Regions from separate parts of the Streptomyces sp. GbtcB7 genome, predicted to be linked through region 3. Evidence: riboswitches for the same ligand, from Rfam matches in the RefSeq annotation. Region 3 holds a riboswitch; each other region holds the start of a gene.

Region 1 (4,145 bases), on a different contig from region 3:
CCCGGCGTGCCGCCAAGGAGCTCTCCAAGGAGCTGTTCCCGGCGACCTCGCGCATGTCGCGCCCGCGCCAGGGCACCGAGGAGACCGTCCAGAAGATCGACTCGGCGGCCGTACGCGCCTTCTTCGACAAGCACGTACGTCCCGCCACGTCCGTCGCCGTGATCGTCGGCGACCTGACCGGTGTCGACCTCGACGCGCTGCTCGCCGAGACGCTCGGCGACTGGACCGGTTCGTCCGCCGAGCCGCGCCCCGTGCCGTCAGTGGCCGCCGACGACACCGGCCGTGTGATCATCGTGGACCGCCCCGGCGCGGTCCAGACGCAGCTGCTCATCGGCCGTGTCGGCGCCGACCGGCACGACCGTGTGTGGCCCGCCCAGGTGCTCGGCACGTACTGCCTCGGCGGCACCCTCACCTCGCGCCTGGACCGCGTCCTGCGCGAGGAAAAGGGCTACACCTACGGTGTGCGGGCGTTCGGCCAGGTCCTGCGCGCCGCGCCGGACGGAACCGGTATCGCGATGCTCGCCATCAGCGGCTCCGTGGACACCCCGAACACCGGCCCCGCGCTCGACGACCTCTGGAAGGTACTGCGCACCCTCGCGGCAGAGGGCCTGACGGACGCCGAGCGCGACATCGCCGTACAGAACCTGGTGGGGGTGGCGCCCCTCAAGTTCGAGACCGCGGCGGCCGTCGCGGGCACGCTCGCGGACCAGGTCGAGCAGTACCTGCCGGACGACTACCAGGCGACGCTGTACCAGCAGCTCGCCGCGACCGGCACCGTGGAGGCCACCGCGGCCGCCGTGAGCGCCTTCCCGGTGGACCGTCTGGTGACCGTCCTGGTCGGCGACGCCGCGCAGATCCGGGAGCCCGTCAAGGCCCTCGGAATCGGTGAAGTGACCGTCGTTTCGGCGGAGTAGAGGTTCACGGAGTAGAGGTTCAGCGGCTCAGTGGGGGCCGGCTGTAAGCCGAGCCGCACGCGGAGCGGACGAGCGTGACTCCGTAGGGCCCGGGTGACTGAAGAGTCGCCCGGGCCCCTTTTTGATCGGATTTCCGCTCGGGTTCTCGCTCGGACTTCATCCCCAAGATGTCCGTATTGGTAGGGAGGTTGCCTGTCTGCCCTGTGGCATGCACTACAAAAGCCGTGATCCGTTTGTTGATTGAAAGACGCCCCGTCTAGCGTCGGTGCGGCTGTTCGTCAGGCAGTGCGCCGCGCCCGCGGCACCGGACAGTCATCGCCGAGTCCCCGTACGGCGCGAGCCAGGGGAGCCGGGGACCCACACGTAGTCCCTGGGGTGAATCGGACGCCCTCCCTGGAGGGGGTCCGTAGGAGACCTTCCTGCTCCGAACCCGTCAGCTAACCCGGTAGGCGAGAGGGAAGGAAAGGATCAGCCCCTACATGGCGTTCACCTGTGGCCCCGGGAAACACCGCCGTCCGAGCCGCGTGAAGCGCTCCACCACGAACGCTGTCGGCGTCGCCGCGCTCACCACCACCGGTGTCATCGGAACCCTGGCCGCCCCGGCACTCGCCGCGGACGCCTCCGTCGAGCAGACCGGGCTGACCCAGGCCGTCACCCTCGGCGACAACGTCGCCGCCCAGATCGACGCGCAGGCCGCCGCCCAGCAGCGCGCCGCCGACGAGGCAGCCGCGCGCAAGAAGGCCGAAGAAGCCGCGCGCAAGAGGGCCGCCGAGGAGGCGAAGAAGGAGCGCGAGGCCAAGGAGCGTGCCGCCCGCGCCGCCGAGCGCAAGCGCCTCAACACCTTCGTCCTGCCGATCACCGGCTCGTACATCTCCACCGGCTACAAGACCGGCGGCAGCCTCTGGTCCTCCGGCAGCCACACGGGCGTCGACTTCCACGCCGCCTCCGGGACCTCGGTCCACGCGGTCGGCTCCGGCACGGTCGTCACGGCCGGCTGGGGTGGCGCGTACGGCAACCAGATCGTCCTGAAGATGCACGACGGCACCTACACGATGTACGGCCACCTGTCGTCCATCGGTGTCTCCGTGGGGCAGACGGTCACCCCGGGCCAGCAGATCGGCCTCTCCGGCTCGACCGGGAACACCACGGGGCCGCACCTCCACTTCGAGGCCCGTACGACGGCGGAGTACGGCTCCGACATGGACCCGGTCGCCTATCTCCGCTCGCACGGCGTGAACGTCTGACGCTCGCACACCCCGAACGTCTGACGACCGGCGTCAACACTTCCGAAGCCCCGGCTCCCTCCAGCCGGGGCTTCGTCGTTTCGAACGACTGTCTGTCCAAAAAATATCCATGGATTCCGGCCCGCCATCGGAAATTCCGGTTCTCTGCAATAGAGTCACTGAACAAGCGTCAATCGACCGCGTTTCGCGGGGATTAAGGCGGAGGTCCGGTCATGCGCATTCCCGCGCACTCGGTATGCACGGCGATCCGTGACGACATCGTCGCGGGTGTCTACGAGCGCGGCAGCCGGCTCACCGAGGAACTGCTCGCGCGACGCTATGGCGTCTCGCGGGTCCCCGTGCGCGAGGCCCTGCGCACGCTGGAGGCCGAGGGCTTCGTCGTCACCCGTCGGCACGCGGGCGCGTGCGTCGCGGAGCCCACCGAGCAGGAGGCCGCGGACCTGCTCGAGATGCGCATGCTCCTGGAGCCGCTGGGCGCCGCGAGGGCCGCTCAGCGGCGCACCGAGGCCCACCTCAAGGTGCTTCGAGGCCTGGTCAGACTGGGTCAGGAGCGGGCCAGGAGGGGGAACAGCGAGGATCTGCGCTCGCTCGGCGGCTGGTTCCACGAGACTCTCGCGCAGGCCTCCGGGAGCCCCGCGCTGACCTCCACGCTGGCCCAGCTGCGGCACAAGATCGCCTGGATGTACGCGGTCGAGGCGCCGGCCAATCCGGCGGAGTCCTGGGCGGAGCACGGCGGGATCGTGGACGCGGTGGCGCGCGGCGACAGCGAGCGGGCGCGGGCCGTCACGGCGCTGCACGCCGAGCGTGCGACGGTCGCTCACCGGCTGCGTTTTCCCGGTGGGGGAGATCGTCCGGAACGTGTGAGGACTTCGCAACATCCCGTAAACATGACGGGCGTGCGTCATTAACACCGGCGCCGTATACAAAGAGGGGTAATTCGCGGGGGATTATTTCTGCTGCCCGCAATTGGAAAAAGCGAAGGGCCCGCCCGATGTTTTCAGGCGAGCCCTTCGAATGCGCGCGGGGCGGGTCTTTTGGTGCGAAGGCCACTCCCGCCATCAATTGAGGAACCCCGCTCGGAGGCTCTTTCTCAGACGGTCTCGGGGAGCTCCTCGAGACCCTCCGCCACCAGCTTCGCCAGCCGGTCGAGCGCGGCGTCCGCGCCCTCGGCGTCCGAGGCGAGGACGATCTCCTCGCCGCCCTGGGCGCCCAGGCCGAGGACCGCCAGCATGGAGGCCGCGTTGACGGGGTTGCCCTCCGCCTTGGCGATCGTCACGGGGATACCGGAGGCCGTGGCCGCCCGGACGAAGATGGAGGCGGGACGGGCGTGGAGGCCCTCGGCCCAGCCGACGTTGACGCGGCGCTCAGCCATGTGATGCTGCCCTTCAGGTGTTCAGGGTTGTCTAGACCAGTGTTCCACAACGTGAAGCGAGTCCGGGCAGGGTGTTGTTCCCGTCCCGAACTCCGCGTCGGATCCCGGCCTGGATCCGACTTCGGTGCCCCTAGCCTGCCTCGCGCCGTTGTCGGACGCGAGCCGTACTCTGGGGCCCATGCAGACCTCGTCGGACCGGCACGAGTACCCCTCCCACTGGGAGGCCGACGTGGTGCTGCGCGACGGCGGCACCGCCCGCATCAGGCCCATCACCGTCGACGACGCCGAGCGGCTGGTGAGCTTCTACGAGCAGGTCTCGGACGAGTCGAAGTACTACCGCTTCTTCGCGCCCTACCCGCGCCTGTCCGCCAAGGATGTCCACCGCTTCACGCACCACGACTTTGTGGACAGGGTGGGACTCGCGGCCACGGTCGGCGGCGAGTTCATCGCCACCGTACGCTATGACCGTATTAATGCCGATGGACGGCCCGCCTCGGTACCCGCGGACGAGGCCGAGGTCGCCTTCCTCGTGCAGGACGCCCACCAGGGCCGCGGCGTCGCCTCGGCCCTCCTGGAGCACATCGCGGCCGTCGCCAGAGAGCGGGACATCCGCCG
Region 2 (4,145 bases), on a different contig from region 3:
GCGCTGGGACACGTACTGCCTTATCGGGTACGCGAGGGCCACGATCAGAGAACAGAGTACGAGAGCCAGCAGCGCGGCGCGGCCGGTCAGGCGTGAGCGGCGGGCCTGGCGCTTGGTCTGCGAGCGGTAGACCCGGGCCGCCGTCTGCTCGCCGAGCAGCTTCAGCCTGGTCGCGGTGGAGAACCGGTCCCGGTCCTTCACGCCCATGTCCCGCCTCCCGTTCACACGCGCGTACGTCCCCGGACACGGTACGGGACCGGGTACGGGGACGTACGTACGACTGGCTAAGGCTTGACCCTCTGCGGGTGTCAGCCCTTGAAGCGCGGGAAGGCGCTGCGGCCGGCGTACACCGCGGCGTCGTCGAGGATCTCCTCGATGCGCAGCAGCTGGTTGTACTTGGCGACGCGGTCCGAGCGGGCCGGGGCGCCGGTCTTGATCTGGCCGCAGTTCACCGCGACGGCGAGGTCGGCGATGGTGACGTCCTCGGTCTCGCCGGAGCGGTGGGACATCATGCACTTGAAGCCGTTGCGCTGGGCCATCTCGACGGCGTCCAGGGTCTCGGTCAGCGAGCCGATCTGGTTGACCTTGACGAGCAGGGCGTTCGCGGAGCCCTCCTCGATACCGCGGGCCAGGCGCTCCGGGTTGGTGACGAAGAGGTCGTCGCCGACGATCTGGACCTTGTCGCCCAGCTTCTCGGTGATGACGTTCCAGCCGGCCCAGTCGTCCTCGTACAGCGGGTCCTCGATGGAGACCAGCGGGTACGCGGAGACGAGCTCCTCGTAGTACTCGGTCATCTCGGCGGCCGAGCGGGACTTGCCCTCGAACTCGTACTTGCCGTCCTTGTAGAACTCGGACGCGGCGACGTCGAGCGCGAGCGCGATCTGCTCACCGGGGATGTAACCGGCCTGCTTGATGGCCTCGAGGATGAGGTCGAGCGCGGCGCGGTTCGACTCCAGGTTCGGGGCGAAGCCGCCCTCGTCGCCCAGGCCGGTGGACAGGCCCTTGGTCTTCAGCACCTTCTTGAGGGTGTGGTAGACCTCGGCGCCCCAGCGCAGGGCCTCGGAGAAGGACTCCGCGCCGATCGGGGCGATCATGAACTCCTGGATGTCCACGTTGGAGTCGGCGTGCGAGCCGCCGTTCAGGATGTTCATCATCGGAACGGGCAGCAGGTGCGCGTTCGGGCCGCCCAGGTAGCGGAAGAGGGGGAGGTCGGACGCCTCGGAGGCGGCGTGCGCGACGGCGAGCGAGACGCCGAGGATGGCGTTGGCGCCGAGCGAGCCCTTGTTGTCGGTGGCGTCCAGGTCGAACATCGCCTGGTCGATCAGGCGCTGCTCGGTGGCGTCGTAACCGACGAGCTCCGGGCCGATCTGCTCGATGACGGCGAGGACGGCCTTCTCGACACCCTTGCCGCCGTAACGGTTGGGGTCACCGTCACGGAGCTCGATGGCCTCGAAGGCGCCCGTGGAGGCGCCGGACGGGACGGCGGCACGACCGGTGCTGCCGTCGTCGAGGCCGACCTCGACCTCGACCGTGGGGTTGCCTCGGGAGTCCAGGATTTCCCGGGCTACGACGACGTCGATGGACGGCACGAGCATCTCCTTCTGGGATGTGACGCGGGTACGCGGAGCCTGTGATGGCTTCGCGACATGAGCCTAACCGCCCCGGGGGGATCGGCCAGCCGGTCGCCCACCCCTTGGGCAGAAGTGAACGTACACATTGTTCCAGAACGGAACAAAAACGGGTACGGAAATCCGGGTACGAAACGCTCGGTACGAAACGCTGGATACGAAAAACCCCGCTCCGGTGCGTACGGGGGAACACGCACCGGAGCGGGGAGCCCGTGGGGACGGGGGTGGCCCTCACCGGGGTCTCCAGTGTGGAGACCCCTTTTATGAGGGACCTGTCATTCAGCTGGGGTGAAGCTGCCGATCATCAGCTGAGGTGCAGCTGCTGACCCGGGTAGATGAAGTCGGCGTCGTCGACGATGTCCTTGTTCAGCTTGAACAGCTGCTGCCAGCCGCCCTTGACCTTCTTCTTCTCGGCGATCGAGCTGAGGCTGTCGCCCTTGACGACCTTGTACTCGCCGTCACCCTTCTTGACCTTCTTGCCGGTCGGAGTGGAGACGGTCTTCTTGGCGGCCGGGCGGGACGCCGAACGGGAGGCCGCGGTGTCCGTCGAGCGGGTGGCGGTGCTGGTGCTCGGCGAGCTGTTCGACGAGGAGCCGTTCGAGGAGGACGAGGTCGACGGGGCGCTCGCACCGCCGGTGTACGCGGCGCTCGACAGGCCCGTGCCACAGGTCGGCCAGGCGCCCTTGCCCTGCGCGGCGAGGACCTTCTCGCCGACGGTGATCTGCTGGGACTTGGAGGCCTGGTTGGCAGTCGCGGCGTACGCGGTGCCGCCGTACGCGGCCCAGGTGGAGGCCGAGAACTGCAGACCGCCGTAGTAGCCGTTGCCGGTGTTGATGGACCAGTTCCCGCCGGACTCGCACTGGGCGACGGCGTCCCACTGGGAGGCGGTGGCGGCGGAGGCGTTGCCGACCGCCATCAGCGGAGCGGCGATGGCGACACCGGTGACACCGGCGAGCGTGGCGACCCGAGTGGCCTTGGACGGACGGCGGTGCTTGCCCTTGCTGGAAAACAGCATGGAGAGATCCCCTCACCGACGCCTGCGAGGTGAGCTGTCGGGTTCGGGCGGGTGAGTGCCCGGCCGTGCGCTCTGAGCGCTCGGCTTCACCCCAAGCCGCTCCCGGTCAACTACCGGGCGCGGCGCTTACCTTGGGTCCCCCGCTCCTGCCTACGGCGCTGACGCGTCGACTGTTCCCGTACGGCCGTTGGCAGGATTCGGCGTTGACGACCGTCGGGGCCCGCTGTGGCGAGCGGTCATGACCGTAAGCAGGCGATCGGCTGAATTCCAAAGACGATCAGGGCCTTTGAGATCCATCTCTCACTCGCACCAAACCGGACATTACCCAGCGAACCATGACGCGAACTGCCCCTACTTTTCGCCCGATTCGGCACCAACTGCAAGGCTCTGACCGGGGAGGATGAGGTTCGGGTCGACGCCGACCGTCTTCTTGTTCGCGTCGTACAGCTCGGCCCATCCGCCTTCGAGGTCAAGGGCGTCCGCGATGGTCCAGAGATTGTCTCCGGCGCGCACGACGTAGGAGCCGTCGACGACATCACGGGAGGCGCCTGCGCCGCGCGAGGCGTGCCGCCCGGAGGAGTCGTCGCTACGGCCGTCCACGGCGCTGTCGGTGGTGTTCTCGTCCGCGGTGCCGCCACGGTGGCGCCCCGCACCGGTCGTCGCGTTCTCGGACGTACCGGAAGAGTCGCCGCCCTGGCCGGAGTTGCCCGAGTTGTCGCTCTTCGTCGTTTCCGTGTCGGAGCCGTCCGCCCCCTGGGCGTCGCCGCTGGTGTCGGCCTTCGTCGTGTTCTCGGCCGCGCCCCCGGTCGACTTCGAGGACGAACCGGATGAAGACGAGCCAGACGAAGACGAATCGGACTTCGAGCCGGAAGAGACGGACGGAGTCGACGTCACGGACGAACTGGACGAATCAGATGAACCGGATGAATCCGGTGTACTGGACGAGTCGTTCGCCACGCCCGTGTCGACCAGGATGTCGCCCGAGTTCTTGCTCAGCCCGGAGAGCGGTCCACAGGTCGGCCAGGGGGTGAGGCCCTGGTCGTCGAGGAGCTTCTCGGCGATGGCTATCTGCTGCGAGCGGCTGGCCTCGTCGGCACTCGACGCGTAGGTGAGGCCGCCGTACTTCTCCCAGTCCGCCTGGCTGATCTGGAGCCCGCCGTAATACCCGTTGCCGCTGTCGGCACTCCACTGGCCGGCGCTCTCGCACTCGGCGACCCGGTCCCACGTGGTGCCGTCGGCCGCGCTCGCGCTGGTGGCACCGAGCAACGGGATCGCGATGGCGGATCCGGTCACTCCTGCCGCGACGATGAGGGCCGGGGCCTGACGGGGGCGACGATGGCGGCCGTTCCCGGAGAGCATGCGGAAGCCTTTCACGTGACAGCAGGTGACTACGCGACGTGTGAGTCGCGTTGACGAGTGAACGTATCCGCACCCGAACGCTTGTCACAAGTCGATGCAGCGTAGATCACGTGAAGATCACAGAGTTGAGTGCGCGTCAGGTT
Region 3 (4,145 bases):
TGGACGCGCTCACGGAGGTCGCCACCGTGGCGACCGTCGGAGTGCTGGCCGTGCTCATCAACATCCTCGTCCGCCGCACCGACGAACGACTCGCCTCGGCCCACCAGATCGCCGAGGCGGCCCAGCGTGCCGTCCTGCCGGAACCCGACCAGCGGATCGGCGGCCTCGACGTCGCGGCGCGCTACGAGGCCGCGCAGGCGGGCGCGTTCATCGGCGGCGACCTGTACGCGGTGCAGGACTCCCCGCACGGCGTACGGCTGGTGGTGGGCGACGTACGCGGGAAGGGCATGGACGCGGTGGCCGCCGTCGCGGTGGTCATCGGGGCGTTCCGGGAGGCGGCCGAGCAGGAGGCCACGCCGGAGGCGGTCGCGCAGCGGCTGGAGCGGGCGCTGGCCCGCGAGGGCACCCGGCGCGAGGGCCTCGACGCCTTCGAGGGGTTCACCACCGCCGTCCTCGCGGAGATCACGCACGAGGGCGGCCTCGTAAGGATCGTCAACCGCGGCCACCCGCCGCCGCTGCTTCTGCACGCGGACGGAACGCTGGTCACGCTCGCCGCCGCGAACCCCGCACTGCCGCTCGGCATGGGCGAGTTGGGCAGCTGGCCGGACCGTGCCGAGGAGACGGAGTTCCCGCACGGGGCCACGCTCCTCTTCCACACGGACGGACTGTCCGAGGCCCGCGACGCGCAGGGGCGCTTCTACGATCCGGCCGCGCGCCTGGCCGGACGGACCTTCCCCGGCCCCGACTCCCTGCTGGCCACCCTTGTGGAGGAGGCCCGACGGCACACGGGCGGCGCCCTGACGGACGACATGGCACTGCTCGCCGTACGGCGACCGTAGCCACGGAAAGGGGCGTTCTTGATCGATGTCACGAGGGGTGATCGGTCGATGCCCCTCCGCATAACGACTGACACACCGTCAAATAACCGCCAGGTAGGGAGGCGCGGCCAACTCGCCCGATTTCCGCCGGTCATGGGCGGTAAGTCCTGGCCAAAAGTGGTTAATGATCAGTACGAACAGCTTGGAATCCGGTACCCGCGTCTATTAACGTTCGATAACGCAGCGCGGTCGTCCCAGCCGTCACAAGAGTCGGCTCCGTGCGCACGCGCCGAATCCCGCGAGGGAACCGGGGAACCACCAACTTGGGGTGAATCGAGCGTCTTTCACGGTGGAGACACCGTGGGTTGACGCGCGTAGGAGACCTTCCTGCTCCGAACCCGTCAGCTAACCCGGTAGGCGAGAAGGAAGGAAAGGAGCACGCCCACGTGGCGTCCAACCGGCCCGCCCAGCCCACTTCGTTCCCGCCGAACGACACCCAGACTTTTGGCTACGCCTACGGCAAGGACGAGGGCCCCTGGGAGGAGTGGAACCCCACCGAGGATTCCATCCGTCCCCTCCGCGGCCGGCACCGCGTCTCCAAGCAGCGCGGCGGGGGACTCGCCCGCAGCTCCACGGTCCTGGGTGTCGGCGTCATCGCCGCCGTCGGCGCGGGCGGCATGGCCACCGCAGCGCCCGGCAAGCCGCCGGTCTCCATCTCGCTGCCCGACCTCTCCTCGGTCACCGAATCGGCCAAGGCGCTGATATCCGACGGCGGTTCCAGCACGCCGAAGGGCTCCGCCACCCCGCTCACCAGCGCCGGTGTGACCAGCGCCGACGCCGCGCAGGGCAACACGGACGCGGGCGAGGCGCTGCGCGCCCGCATCATCCAGCAGGCCGAGTCGCAGCAGGACCAGATCGACAAGGCGGCCCAGGACGCCGCCGAGTCCGCCGCCGCGAAGAAGGCGGTCGCGCTGGCCGCCCAGCAGAAGGACGACGCCGAGGCCAAGGTCGCCGCCGCGAAGAAGAAGGCGGACGAGGACGCCAGGCAGAAGGCCGAGGCCGCGCGCCTCGCCGAGCTCGCCAAGAGCTACTCGCTGCCGACCTCCTCGTACACCCTGACCTCCCGCTTCGGTGACGCCGGTTCCATGTGGTCCTCCGGCTATCACACCGGCCTCGACTTCGCGGCCCCCACCGGCACGCTGATCAAGGCCATCCACAGCGGCACGATCACGGAGGCGGGCTGGGCCGGCTCGTACGGCTACCGCACCATCCTCACCCTCGACGACGGCACGGAGCTGTGGTTCTGCCACCAGTCGTCCATCAGCGTCAGCGTGGGACAGAAGGTGGCCACCGGCGACGTCATCGGGCGCGTGGGCGCGACCGGCAACGTGACCGGGCCGCATCTGCACCTGGAGGTTCACCCGGGTGGCGGCAGCGCGATCGACCCGATGGCGTGGCTGCACAGCAAGGGCCTGAACCCCTGATCGTTCCCGGGGGCCGTGTGCGGAATATGGCAATCCGGTACGGCTGTTGAAATAAGGCATGACTTCTCTACGCAAGCTCGGCTCCTCCGACCTCGAGGTCTTCCCGCTCTCCCTCGGCGGCAACGTCTTCGGCTGGACCGCCGACGAGGCGCAGTCCTTCGCCGTGCTCGACGCGTACACGGCCGGGGGCGGCAACTTCGTCGACACCGCCGACGGCTACTCCGCGTGGATCCCCGGCCACACCGGCGGTGAGTCGGAGACGATCATCGGCAAGTGGTTCGCCGCGCGGGGCAACCGCTCCGACGTCGTCCTCGCCACCAAGGTCAGTACCCACCCCGAGTACAAGGGCCTGTCCCCGGCGAACATCAAGGCCGCCGCCGACGCCTCGCTGCGCCGCCTCGGCACGGACTACATCGACCTCTACTACACCCACTTCGACGACACCTCGGTGCCGGTCGAGGAGATCATCGGCGCGCTGGACGAACTGGTCCGGGCCGGCAAGGTCCGGGAGATCGCCGCCTCCAACATCTCCGCCGAGCGGCTCGCGGAGTCCGTGGAGTTCTCCGACCGCGAGGGCCTCGCGCGCTACGTCGCCCTCCAGCCCCACTACAACCTCGTCTCGCGAGACACCTACGAGGGCCCGCTCCAGGAGGTCGCCTCCCGGACCGGCCTGGCCGCCGTCCCGTACTTCGCGCTCGCGTCCGGCTTCCTCACCGGCAAGTACCGCCCGGGTACGACGGTCGACTCCGCGCGGGCCGAGGGCGCGCGCAAGCACCTCGACACCGAGCGCGGCATCCGCGTCCTGGCCGCCCTCGACGAGGTCGCCGGGGCCCATGACGCCGAGGTCGCCACGGTCGCCCTCGCCTGGCTCGCCGCCCGGCCGACGGTCGCGGCGCCCATCGCCTCCGCACGGACGGTCGAGCAGCTGCCGGCCCTGCTGGCGGTCGCCGACCTGACCCTGACGGACGCGGAGGTGGCCAGGCTGACAGAAGCGTCCGCCTGAGGCCTACGACTGGTAGGGGTTGTACGCGGGGTACGGCGTCGCCGGGGCGGGATACGGGGTCGTCGCACCGGCGGGATACGGGGGCGCGCCGGCGGGGTTCACCTGGCCGGGCACCGGCGCGTAGCCGTAGCCGGGCCACGGCGGCGGTAGCTGCGGCGGCACCGGTACGGCCGGGGCCGCCGCGTGGGCCGCGTACGCGAGGGAGGGGCGGGCGACCTCCCGGCGGCGCCACAGCTCGTGCAGCAACTCCCGCTCCCGTACGACGAAGTCCGCGTTGGCGCGGCCACTGCGCCCCCGGTGCCGCAGAAACGCCAGCGAGGTCGCGTACGCCTCGTACTGCGCGACCGAGCGCGCCGCCGCCCTGCCGAAGTGGTGGGCGGCGTAGTCGCGGGCCAGCCGCCGCGCCCGCATCGAGCCGAGCACGTACGGCTCGGGCGGGGTGAGCCACCCGGCCGCCGCGTACGCCGGAAGTTCGGTCCGTACGGTCTTCAGCTCCCGCTGCCGCGTCCAGATGACGAGGAAGGTGAGCAGACCGAACGCGGGCACCATGAACGCCCCGTACACCGCGTAGAAGCCGTACTCCCCGAAGTTCGACGAGCCGTTCCACATGGAGTGCATGCCCATCGCGAGCAGCAGTCCGGTCAGAGGCAGCAGGACGCGGCGCACATGCTGGCGCTCGGCGGACAGCGCCGCGATGCCGAAGCCGATGCCGGTGAGCACGGTGAACAGGGGATGCGCGAAGGGCGACATCACGACGCGGACGAAGAAGGTGGCGGCGGTGACGGAGGCCAGGCCGCGGTCGCCGTTGAGCTGGTCCGTGCCGAAGGCGGTGCCGAGATA

Evidence for each region. Region 3 has a riboswitch for cyclic di-AMP ahead of KVT44_RS49135 (M23 family metallopeptidase). Riboswitches for the same ligand answer to the same signal wherever they lie in the genome.
Region 1: another riboswitch for cyclic di-AMP. It lies ahead of KVT44_RS04775 (M23 family metallopeptidase); the one in region 3 lies ahead of KVT44_RS49135 (M23 family metallopeptidase).
Region 2: another riboswitch for cyclic di-AMP. It lies ahead of KVT44_RS42870 (transglycosylase family protein); the one in region 3 lies ahead of KVT44_RS49135 (M23 family metallopeptidase).

The regions. Positions count from the first base shown of each region.
Region 1 covers NZ_JAGXJM010000002.1:435,665-439,809, reverse strand. The annotation lists gene KVT44_RS04780 (pitrilysin family protein) at 1-914, shown strand, start outside; cyclic di-AMP (ydaO/yuaA leader) riboswitch at 1,221-1,381, shown strand; gene KVT44_RS04775 (M23 family metallopeptidase) at 1,394-2,158, shown strand; gene KVT44_RS04770 (GntR family transcriptional regulator) at 2,371-3,066, shown strand; gene KVT44_RS04765 (HPr family phosphocarrier protein) at 3,249-3,530, opposite strand; gene KVT44_RS04760 (bifunctional GNAT family N-acetyltransferase/acetate--CoA ligase family protein) at 3,709-4,145, shown strand, end outside.
Region 2 covers NZ_JAGXJM010000037.1:2,840-6,984, reverse strand. The annotation lists gene KVT44_RS42880 (septum formation initiator family protein) at 1-207, opposite strand, end outside; gene eno (phosphopyruvate hydratase) at 309-1,595, opposite strand; gene KVT44_RS42870 (transglycosylase family protein) at 1,933-2,643, opposite strand; cyclic di-AMP (ydaO/yuaA leader) riboswitch at 2,648-2,856, opposite strand; gene KVT44_RS42865 (transglycosylase family protein) at 2,995-4,017, opposite strand.
Region 3 covers NZ_JAGXJM010000053.1:12,325-16,469, reverse strand. The annotation lists gene KVT44_RS49140 (PP2C family protein-serine/threonine phosphatase) at 1-839, shown strand, start outside; cyclic di-AMP (ydaO/yuaA leader) riboswitch at 1,096-1,253, shown strand; gene KVT44_RS49135 (M23 family metallopeptidase) at 1,265-2,302, shown strand; gene KVT44_RS49130 (aldo/keto reductase) at 2,361-3,305, shown strand; gene KVT44_RS49125 (PrsW family intramembrane metalloprotease) at 3,309-4,145, opposite strand, start outside.